Victivallis lenta: one gene and its partner. The protein of the gene in region 2 binds, or shares a complex with, the protein of the main gene of each other region. Links are inferred from orthologs where the notes say so. Each region holds a gene or a part of one and is shown on either strand. Other genes may lie near its edges.

Region 1 (2,972 bases), on a different replicon or contig from region 2:
GCTTTCTTCATCGACATGCCGCAGGATTGAATCTCCTCCGGGGACAGCGCCGCGACCGATTCCGGCGTGATGCGCTTCACCTTGTCGAGCAGCCGGTTTTCGACCGTGACCGCCGCCTTGCCGGAGATCTGCTGCGCGATGATGCCGCCGGCCAGGGCGGCGAACAGATCCGGCGTGAGCTCCCGCTCGAGCCGCCCCATCCGTTCGATCAGCGCCGCGAATTTCCTGTCGCGTTTCGACAGATGTGCAAGCGCTTCGTCACCGTATTCAAAACATGCCATCGATTCCGGCCTCCTTCTGTTCGAGATCATGATATCGATACCATATCTCGTTTTTTCCGGAATGCAACCGGTGACGCTCATCGAAAACGCTGCAGCGCGAGAATACCGAGCGTCAGCGCATAAAACGGCGCTGATAAATCGAACGAACCGTATACGCACCAGATGAAGGTGCAGCCGAGCAGAAACGGCAGCAGCGTCTCGAAGAAGGCGGTCACGGTTTCCGCCGTTCTCCCGGCGCCGCGCCGGAGTTCCGGCAGGTGCGCGAGTCCGAGCACGATGATCCAGAGCCCGATGCCGATCACGCCGAGCCGGTCGCGCCGGGGAAAGAGGAAAAAAACCGCTCCGGAGGCGACAGGCGCGAGAAGCGCCGAAGCAATCCAGTAACGGGCCGGTGCCGCGAGCGCGCGGAGCAGCGCCGCGCCGGACAGCAGGAAGAACACCGCGCAGCCCGCCAGCGCCCCGAGCGGCGGCCGCAGCCAGACGGCGAAAGCCAGAGCCAGTGTGAAGCCGGCCCGCAGATTGGATGGAAGGCGCCGTCTGCCGAACAGCAGCTCCCGGGTTATTTCGACGGTTTTTTTCATACGGTATTTGTGTTTGCATCAAAGATATAGTATATTTCTCAAATATCAAGTTGTGCAAGGATTTTTTTCAAAATGGCTCTGATTCTGGGAATCGAAACCAGCTGCGACGAAACCGCGGCTGCCGTTGTGAAAGACGGATATGAAGTTTTATCGAGCAGCGTCGCGTCGCAGATTGCGAAACATGCGGCGCACGGCGGCGTGGTGCCGGAGCTTGCGGCGCGCGAGCATCTGACCGCACTCACGCCGGTGCTCGACGGCGCGTTGCGCGAGGCCGGCGTCACGCTGGCGGAGATCGACGCGATCGCGGTCACGCAGGGGCCGGGCCTGATCCCGGCGCTGCTGGTCGGGCTGTCGTTTGCAAAGGGACTCGCGATGGGAAACCGGATTCCGTATGTCGGAGTCAATCATTTCATCGGGCATATCTACGGCGCGTTCCTCGATGAGGCGAATCGCGCGCTCGAGGACGGGGCAAGCTACCCGCTGCTCGCGCTCGTCGTTTCGGGCGGACATACCTCGCTCGTCCTCATCGGGCGGGACGGAAAGGCGACCGCGCTCGGCGGCACGATCGACGACGCGGCGGGCGAGGCGCTCGACAAGGGCGCGAAGCTGCTCAATCTCGGCTATCCGGGCGGCCCGGTCATGCAGCGGACGGCCGAGGGCGGAGATCCGCACCGGTTCGAATTCCCGCGCCCGCTGACCGGCGCGGCCGGGAAACCGCTCGCGCCGGAAAACCGGTATAATTTCAGTTTCAGCGGCATCAAGACTGCGCTGCTCTACCATGTGAAGCATCATGCGGACGAAAGCGGCAGACTGCCGGAGGCGCTGCTCAGGGATACCGTCGCCTCCTATCAGGAGGCCGTCGTCGACGTGCTGACCCGCAAGACGCTGGCCGCCGCGAAGGAGACCGGCGCGAAAACCATCGTGGTCGCCGGCGGCGTCGCCTGCAACAGCGTTCTGCGGGAGAGGTTCGAGCGGCTGACGCCGCCGGGCGTCCGGCTTCGCCTCGCGGCCCGCAAATACTGCACGGACAATGCCGCCATGATCGGCGGCCTGGGATATCATTACTGGAAGAAGCGTGAATTTTCGGCATTCGACATCGATTCGTTCGCACGGCTGCCGCAGATCACGCAGATTCCGTTTCTGGGATAGGAGTCATACGGAACAATGGTGAAATTGATTGTATTCGATCTGGACGGGACGCTGATCGACTCCCGGCACGATCTGGCCGGAGCAGTGAACCATATGCGCGGTTCGATGGGGCTTGAGCCGCTTGCCACCGAGAGGATCGTCCGTTTCGTCGGCAACGGCGTGGCGAACCTGGTGCGCCGCGCGATTGCGGATTCCGACGTCGATTTCGAGGAAGCCCTGCGGCGCATGAAGCGTTATTATGCCGGGCATCTGGTCGAGACGACCGCGCTCTATCCGGGCGTTTCGCGGGGACTCGCGGAGCTGCGCGAAGCGGGAATCCAGCTCGCTGTTCTGTCGAACAAACCGACCGATGCGAGCCGGAGGATTCTGGACTGCCTCGGCGTCGGCGGATGTTTCGCCGACATCATCGGCGGCGACTCGGATTTCCCGCTCAAGCCGGAGCCGGACGCATTGTTCGCTCTGATGCGGAAGCACAATGTGCCGCCTGAACAGTGCTGGATGTTCGGCGATCACTATACGGATCTCGAAGCCGCGCGACGGGCCGGCTGCCACCGCGCGCTCGCCCGTTACGGGTTCGGAGAGCCGCGCGAGGAAAAGTTTGAGTTCGAAGTCGGGTCGTTCCCGGAATTCGTCATGGCAATCAAGGGATTTTGAACGATAAAACAGGTCGACGAGGGAGGTTGTATGCATCACTTGAGATTCCGTCAGGTTCATCTTGACTTTCACACTTCGCCGGATATCCCCGGCATCGGAGAGAAATTCGACCGCAAAGAGTGGCAGGAGCGGCTGAAGAAGGCGCACGTCGATTCGATCACCTGCTTTTCCGCCTGTCATCACGGCTGGAGTTACCATCCGACCAAAGTCGGGGCGATGCATCCGCATCTGAAGTTCAACCTGCTGCGCGAGCAGATGGATGCGGCGAAGGAGATCGACGTCAAGGTGCCGGTCTATGTGACCGCCG
Region 2 (7,984 bases):
AGCTCCGCGAAATAGTTGAAAAGCGGCTCGTAGCGCCGCCCGGCCAGGTCGGCGCCTTTGCCGCGCCAGACGATCTCCGGCGTCTCCCTGTAATACGCGCCGAGACGGTTTTCGGCCAGATAGAAAAACTCGTCGCCGTCCTTGACCTTCACATAATCGACCTCCGGACCGACCGCGAGCGCAAGGTTCGACGGCAGCGTCCACGGCGTCGTGGTCCACGCGAGGATGTAGCTGTTCTCCTCATCGCGCAGCTTGAAGCGGATCGTGATCGCCGGGTCGACGACCTCCTTGTACCCCTGATTCGTCTCGAAGTTCGACAGCGGCGTCGCGCAGCGCGGACAGTACGGCAGGATCTTGTAGCCTTCATACACCAGCCCCTTGTCCCACAAAGCCTTGAACACCCACCAGACCGACTCCATGAAATTGCGGTCCATGGTGCGGTAGCCGCGGCGGAAATCGACCCAGCGGCCCATGCGGGTCACGACCGTCTCCCACTCCGACGTGTAGCGCAGCACGATCGAACGGCACGCCTCGTTGAATTTGTCGACGCCGTACGCCTCGATGTCGCGCTTGCTCTGCAGCTTCAACACCTTTTCCATCTCGTTCTCGACCGGCAGCCCGTGGCAGTCCCAGCCGAACGAACGCTCGACGTAGTTGCCGCGCATGGTCTGGTAGCGCGGAACCACGTCCTTGATCGTGCCGGCCAGCAGATGTCCGTAATGCGGCAGGCCGGTCGCAAACGGCGGACCGTCGTAAAAGACGTATTCGGGGCCGCCCTTGCGCTGCTTCAGCGATTTCTCGAAGATGCCGGACTCCTTCCAGAACTCGAGTACCTCGCATTCCAGCGCCGGAAAATTGACCTGATTTGAGATGTTTTTGAACGCCATTGGTTTCACCCGTCTATTTTATATGATTCAAAACAATTTTTAATATGCGCCGGCGACGGCTTCGCGGAGCACCAGCTGCCGATCACCAGCGCGAGAAACGAAAGCGGCAGCGAATACACGAGGGTATCCACATACGGCCACGGAAATTCCGAAACAAGCTCATTCCTGCCGAACAGCGCCCGGCAGATTCCGAGCGCCGCCGACTCCTTGCTGTGCAGGAACACCAGCCCGAAGAGACTCACGCCGACGCCGACCGAAATCGACAGCCAGACGCCGAACCGGGTCGCTCCCCGCCAGTAGATCGCGGCGCAGTAGGAGGGCAGAAAAGCCGCCGCGCAGACGCCGAAGAAGATCGCAGTGCCGCGCGCAATGATTCCGGGCGGCAGAATGATCCCGAGGACCACACTGACCGCGATCCCGAATATCACCCCCAATCGGGTGATGAGCACGCTGTCGCGCTTCACACTTGAAAGGTTGCGGAACAAATCGTGTCCGATCGCCGAACCGGTCACGTGGAACAGCGAACTCAGCGTCGACATCGCCGCCGACAGCAGCGTCAGCGAAAAAATGTAGAGGATCACCGGCGGCAGCGCCTGACGGATGAAAAGCGGAATAATGAGATCCGGATTCCCCCCGGCCGCCTCGATCGCGAGCTTGCCGGAGATGCCTTCCGCAATCCCCTTGTCGGCATGGTAGAAAAACACGTTCGACAGCGCGCCGACCATGTAGGCCGCACCCGCCGTGCAGAGAATGAAAACCGAACCGATCACGACCGCCCGATTCAGCTCGCGCGTACTCTTGACCGTCATGAAGCGGACCGCGAGCTGCGGCTGCGCCAGGGCGCCGATGCCGACGCCGAGCATGAGGCTCGAAACCAGCGTCCACCACCAGACCGAATTGAATTTCGGCATGGCGGTCCATCCCTGGTGGCCGAGCGCCGCCTCCTTCGGCAAACGCTCCGCGACCAGCGGCGCCATATCGGTCAGAGCCTGGTGCGCGCTTGCGACGCCGCCGAGCTTCCAGTAGCACATGACCAGCAGCGAAAGCATGCCGGCGATCATGACCGTCCCCATCATCGCATCGACGTACATGACTCCTTTGAGCCCGCCGAAAACGACATAGACCGCGACCACGAGCGCGAAAACCGCCAGCGCCCAGCCGTAGTCGATCATCATGACCTCCTGAAGGAACCGCGCGCCGCCGATCAGCACCACGCTCGAATAGAGCGGCATGAACAGAAAGATGATCGCGGCGAGAAACACCTTCAGATAATTCGACTCGAAGCGGTTGCCCATGAATTCCGGGAAAGTGTGCGCATCGAGCGCGAGGCCGATCCGGCGCGTGCGCGGCCCGAAGAAGATGAAAGCGACCACGATGCCGATCGCGATGTTCATGAATACGAGCCACATGAGCCCCATGCCGAACTGCCCCGCGATGCCGCCGAAGCCGACCAGCGCCGACGTGCTGATGAAAGCCGCGCCGTAACTCATCGCCATGACGAACGGATTGACCGAACGCCCGGCCAGCAGATAGTCCTTGTTCGAAGCGGTCCGGCGGAAACCGCGGTAGCCGAGACAGCCGATGATGCCGAGATACACGGCGATAAGGGTGCCGAGCACCCAGGTATTCATGCCGCTGCCGGAGTCGGCGGCGGCCAGCAGCAGCGGCGGCGTCATTGCCGCCCCTCCGCTTTCATGCGGCGCCGGGCCCGGCTGCGGCGCCGGCAGCGCATCTGCGCCTCTTCCTTCCTCGGGTCGGAACCGCGGTTCCAGTTCACCGTTCCGTAAACCACGCCGAAAAGCGTGATTCCGACGCACCCCGCCAGAGCGGCGACAATCTGAAAATCCCCTAATCCGAACATATCCGTTCCACCGAAGAATTTATATTAGAAAGAACAAGCGGACGAGTTTTCGCACTCGCCCGCTCTCATATCGACAATACGGCTCCGGGAGCCGGGAATTACGCCTTGTCGAAGTTGCCGGTGCGGATGCAGCGCACGCACATCTTGACGGTCTTGACCGTTCCGCCGGCATTGATTTTGACGTTCTGGAGGTTCGCTTCGAAGGTACGCTTCACGTTCTTGACCACGTGCATACCGATGCCGCCGGCTTTCTTGGCCAGACCCTTGCGGGTAATGCAGCCGCCGTTGGCCTTGGTCTTCCCGCACATTTCGCAGACTTTGCTCATTTTGTTCCTCATTTCCCCGGCGCATCCGAACAACGGCCGGCCGGCTTCTATCGTTAAACCAAACTTATTTCAATAAAAATGGTGGGTTGACCGGGACTCGAACCCGGGACCACCGCCTTAAAAGGGCGATGCTCTACCGACTGAGCTATCAACCCACCGGAAAATAACCGATGGCAACAGCTTCTTAAGATACCGCGTCTTTCTGTTTTTTCAAATGTTTTTTCGGATTTTTTCCAAAAAATTTGCCCGTGCCGCACTCCGGCTGAACTTTTCCGCTGCTCCGGCTTGATTTCCGCCGGAACCGGTGTATAGTGAATACCAGAAGGCAGGTCATACTCGGAATAGTATCAGCATCGGGCTCTCTTTTGAGCTTATTGTACACGGTAAACACGAGTGAATACAACCTGCCTTCTTTTTCATCGTCTTTCCGGATCTCCCGCTTGCGCCGGCCATCCATTCCGCCCTTGATTTTCCCGGAAAACCGTATATAGTGAATACCAGAAGGCGGGTCATACTCGGAATAGTATCAGCATCGGGCTCTCTTTTGAGCTTATCGCACACTGCAAATCGAGTGAATACAACCCGCCTTCTTTTTATTCCGGAGATTTCGAAACGGCATTCCCGACGGCGGCGCTTCCGGCAACAGCCGCAGGGGAGCCCGCGCCGGAGCAGCCGTTCACTTCACGCCGGAGATCTCGCTCACGTACAGCACGGACTCCTGATCCGGCGTACGGCCGCTGTACAGCCTGCCGCGGAAAACGCCGGATTCTCCGGGCTGAATGCCGCTTTTGCCGATCCAGGCGGACGGAACGACGGCAACCAGCCGAACCGGACTTCCGCCCTTCTCCGGGTCGAGACGGAACGCCAGCGTGTCGCTCATCACCACCTCGAACTCATCCGGCGCCGTCGCGGGAGAGCCGTACACGGCGGAGATTTCGACCTCCTTGCCGTCGAAGTTCCCGGCAAGCTGTTCGAACCCCACCCGCGAAACCCGGTCCGGCATGAACGGCGAAGTGACCACCAGCCCGATCCAGACCACGCCGCCGGCCAGCAGCGCCGAGAGCGCGCCGACCTTCAGCCAGGCGAAGAAGCCCATCTGATGCGGCGCTTTCTTCTCCAGCATGCCGAGCGCCACGATGTTCGCGGTGCTGCCGATCATCGTGATATTGCCGCCGATGCAGGCGCCGAAAAGCAGCGCCCACCAGAGCGGGAACGCCTTGACCGAAACCGAAAGCTGCTCGATGACCGGGCAGAACGCCGCAACGAAAATCACATTGTCCACAAACGCCGAGCCGATCGCGCTGGTCGCGAGGATGAACGGAATCAGCAGCATCGGGCTGCCGCCGCAGACGCTCGTGAAGTAATCGGCCATGACCCGGTCGACATGCGTATGTTCGAGCGTCCCGGCAATCGCAAAGAGCAGCATGAAAAAGAGCAGCGTCCACCAGTCCACTTCGCGTTCGACGTAATGCCGCGCGCGGTCCGGCCGCAAAATCATGACCAGCCCGGCGCAGACCAGCGGAGCCACCAGCAGCACGCTGTTCCGCCCGAGTCCGAGCAGCGTTTCGAGCTGATGGTGCGATGCGATCGCCAGAATCGTGAAAATCAGCAGCGCGAGTCCGCGCCTGTACGGAACGTCCACCACCGGAGCCAGAGAAAGGTTCCGGCTCAGCCGCTCCTGCAAATTGACGTCGAACTGCCGCAGCTCCTTCCGGTAGAAATAGAGCAGAAACAGCACCGTCACCCCCAGCGCGACGAGCATGAGCGGGAACGACCAGAGCATGAAGTCCCCGAAGGTCAGCCCGCCCTTCGTGCCGATATAAATTCCGACCGGATTGCCCATCATGGTCCCGGCCGAGCCGACGTTCGTGGCCAGCACCGCAATCAGGATATACGGCGTAGGATTCAGCTTCAGCCGGTCGCAGACCTGAAAAATCAGCGTGGAAATGAAGATGATCGACGTCACCTCGTCCACCGCGCACGCCAGCAGCGCCGAGGCGACCGCGGTCACCGCAATGAATTTCCTGCCGGAAATATTCGGCATCGAAACGATCAGCTGCACGACCCAGGTGAAAAAGCCGAGGTCGCGCAGCGCGCCGACCACGATCATCATGCCGACCAGGAACAGGATGACCTCAAGCGCCGAGGACTGCACGAACTGGGCGATCGAAAGCGAATTCGTACAGATCAGCACCGCAAGCCCGAGAAAGGCGATCGCCAGGCGGAAGCCCCAGAAGAAAAGCGTGCCCATGATGATCGCGAGAAACACGCCGACCGCCGTCGCCTGATGCGCCTCCAATACCGTCGCGCCGCCGGCGGCTCCCACGCCGATGCTCACCAGAAGAAGTATGGCGAAACGGCTCATCATCGTTTTCGGCGACAGGGCGGCGGAACTCTCTTCTCCATGCATGGGGACCATCCTTTCCGTATTCATTGGCGGGAAAACTCCGGTTCAACGGTAATATAACCGCAATTCGTCCAAACGCAAATCTCCGCGCCGCTTCTCACTCCGGGAGATAACCGTGCACTTCCAGCAGCGTGCCGACGAAGGCGAAGAGGTTCACGAAAGCGTGCATCAGCATCGAGGCGGCCAGATTGCGCCGCCAGAGATAGACGAGCTGGAAGGCGACCCCCATCAGGAACAGGCTCGGCGCTCCGAGCAGAAACAGGTGCGCGGCGGAGAAAAGGGCGGCGCCTCCCGCAACCGCCGCCCAGGCGCCGAGCGGCCGGAGCAGCCCGAAGAGCAGCCGGCGGAAAAAGATCTCCTCGCAGACCGGAACCACGATGATGACGCAGACCCCCATCCCGACGAGCACCGGCAAAGAGGCGTCCGCCACGGCGACCAGCAGATCCTGCTTTTCCTGAAAATCGATGTCGAGCGATTCGAGCAGCATCTGCCAGAGAGCGGCGGCAACGGAACTGACCGGCAGAAGCGCCGCAAGCCCGATCAGCGCAGCACGGAAATCCCGCCATTTCGGCGGGCGGAGTCCGAGCTTGCCGCAAAGCCGCCCGGGCGGCGGCCAGACGCCGGCGATCAGCAGCAGCGCCGGCAATTCCACACACTGTCCGGCCATGGTCAGCATCATGACGGCCGGCTGCCCGAGCTTCAGGACGCCCCCGATCACGGCGCCGACGGTGGCGCCGAGCATCGCCGCTCCGAAGCTGCCGAACAGGGCGAACAGCAGCAGCGGCCAGGGAAGTTCCGACCGCCAGGGAATTCTCGTGAAACGGCGTCCGATACCGGTCAAACTCAGCTCTCCTGTTTCAGGATGATTTCCCGCTCCGTATCCGAAAGATGGCGGATTTCGATCCGCAGCGCGGAGTCGGGCAGAATATCCGCGATCCGTTCCGGCCACTCCACGAGCGCCGTCGATTCGGGATCGTCGAGAAACTCGTCCACGCCGAACGCCAGCGCCGACGCGGAGTTTTCGATCCGGTAAAGGTCGAGGTGGTAGAGCATCCCCCGCCGCCCCGGCAGCGGATACTCCTGCACAATCGTGTAGGTCGGGCTCGACACCGGCTCGGTGATGCCCAGCCCGCGCGCGAAGCCGCGCGAAAAGACCGTTTTGCCCGCTCCGAGATCGCCGTCGAGCGCCAGCACGCTGCCGGGCGGGAGCTCCCGCGCCAGCGCCGCGGCGAACGCTTCGGTCTCCTGTTCGGAGCGGCTGATGATTTTCCGTTCAATGTTCATAACCGCACTTTCCATTCCGTAACAACGACCGGCCGGAACAGTCGCAGACATCGGGCTCGCCCGGCTCCGCGACCCCGATCCGGGTCAATTTTGTCAGCTTCCACACCTGCTTCAGCTCCTCCTCGCGGCCGGGCGGAACGGTGAACAGCAGCTCATAATCCTCCCCGTCGGACAAAGCCGACTCCCGCTCCGCACCGGCGCGGAGCGGAACCGCAGCCGGGTCGATGCACAGCCGCAGCCGGGACGCTTTCGCCAGACGCTCCGCATCGAGCAGCAGCCCGTCCGAAATATCCAGCATCGCCGACGCGAAGCCGTTCTCCGCCAGGAACCGCCCCTCCGCGAGACGCGGCTCGAAATCGAGATGGTGACCGCTGGCGAGCGAATTGCCGATCTCTCCGGTCACATACAGCAGGTCGCCCGGCTTCGCTCCGCTGCGCAGCGTGAACGCCGCGGCATCGGCCTCGCCGAGAATCGTCAGCGACGCGACCTCCCCCTCCGCCGGCAGCGACGCGAGGTCCCCGCCGATGACCGACACGCCGAAGCGCTTTCCGGCCTCCGCCGCGCCGCGGCAGAAGGCGAGCACCCACTCCGGGCTGCGGCCGCCCGCCGCCACGCAGAGCAGCGCCCACTTCGGCACGCCGCCCATCGCGGCGATGTCGGAGAGATTCCGGCACATGAGCTTCCGCCCGGCCGCCTCCGGTGAGGTCGTCTCCCGGTAATAGTGAACGCCGCCGACCAGCTGATCGGCGGCGGCGAGCAGAATGCGCCTGCCGCCGCACGCCACGGCCGCGCAGTCGTCCCCCGGACCGGCCACGACATCTTCGGCCTGCGGCAGGGACGGCAGGAGCTGTTTCAGGATGTTCAATTCGTCGAGCATGGAATTCAATATACCCCTTCAAAAAAGAGAAGTCAACTTGAAAAGGGCTCCTTTCCCGGGTATATTAATCAAACGGAGAAAATTTGCTTGATCCACCAGAAAGTCGGGGTTGCCATGTGCGGAATTGCCGGAATCATCAATCACCACGCCGATCCGGCAGCAGGTGAAATCATCGCCGCAATGAACGAGTGCCAGATCCACCGGGGCCCGGACGGAGCGGGAACTTATCTCGACAACGATGTGGCCCTCGGTCACCGCCGCCTTTCGATCATCGACCTCGAAAAAGGCGGCCAGCCGATCTCGAACGAGGACGGCAGCGTCATCGCCGTCTTCAACGGCGAA

The links. Proteins that work in one complex are often made in the same cells at the same time.
Region 1: the proteins of tsaE (region 2) and tsaD are in contact, whole or in part, in a crystal structure (PDB 6N9A), measured with the Thermotoga maritima proteins. The link is inferred for Victivallis lenta from one-to-one orthologs. Residues at the interface, in WP_004082108.1 of Thermotoga maritima: Leu37, Gly38, Lys46, Lys57, Val59, Lys60, Ser61, Thr63, Phe64, Thr65, Leu66, Met67, Val69, Pro71, Tyr82, Arg83, Leu84, Asp86, Asp88, Phe89, Asp93, Ile128, Asp130, Glu131, Arg134; in WP_004082750.1 of Thermotoga maritima: Cys10, Asp11, Arg49, His50, Leu82, Gly84, Gly135, Gly136, Glu154, Thr155, Leu156, Asp157, Asp158, Ser159, Glu162, Asp165, Lys166, Arg169, Leu170, Tyr175, Lys213, Thr214, Leu217, Tyr218, Gln221, Arg222, Asn324.

What each region holds. Positions count from the first base shown.
Region 1 is NZ_VUNS01000019.1:99,028-101,999, reverse strand. It holds tsaD (tRNA (adenosine(37)-N6)-threonylcarbamoyltransferase complex transferase subunit TsaD), read left to right. Parts: upstream 1-934; coding sequence 935-2,011; downstream 2,012-2,972. Other genes in the region: FYJ85_RS15815 (alpha-amylase family protein), read left to right, coding at 2,696-2,972; FYJ85_RS15820 (HAD family hydrolase), read left to right, coding at 2,027-2,665; FYJ85_RS15830 (hypothetical protein), read right to left, coding at 359-862; FYJ85_RS15835 (DNA-3-methyladenine glycosylase family protein), read right to left, coding at 1-281.
Region 2 is NZ_VUNS01000001.1:364,514-372,497, forward strand. Bases 5,046-7,984 are described here. They hold tsaE (tRNA (adenosine(37)-N6)-threonylcarbamoyltransferase complex ATPase subunit type 1 TsaE), read right to left. Parts: upstream 6,766-7,984; coding sequence 6,325-6,765; downstream 5,046-6,324. Other genes in these bases: FYJ85_RS01485 (ArsB/NhaD family transporter), read right to left, coding at 5,046-5,508; FYJ85_RS01490 (CPBP family intramembrane glutamic endopeptidase), read right to left, coding at 5,579-6,322; thiL (thiamine-phosphate kinase), read right to left, coding at 6,755-7,642; asnB (asparagine synthase (glutamine-hydrolyzing)), read left to right, coding at 7,730-7,984. Also shown: ileS (isoleucine--tRNA ligase), read right to left, coding at 1-887; FYJ85_RS01465 (sodium:solute symporter family protein), read right to left, coding at 893-2,563; FYJ85_RS01470 (symporter small accessory protein), read right to left, coding at 2,560-2,748; FYJ85_RS01475 (large ribosomal subunit protein bL28), read right to left, coding at 2,847-3,074; more of FYJ85_RS01485, read right to left, coding at 3,751-5,045. UniProt on the Escherichia coli protein: Required for the formation of a threonylcarbamoyl group on adenosine at position 37 (t(6)A37) in tRNAs that read codons beginning with adenine.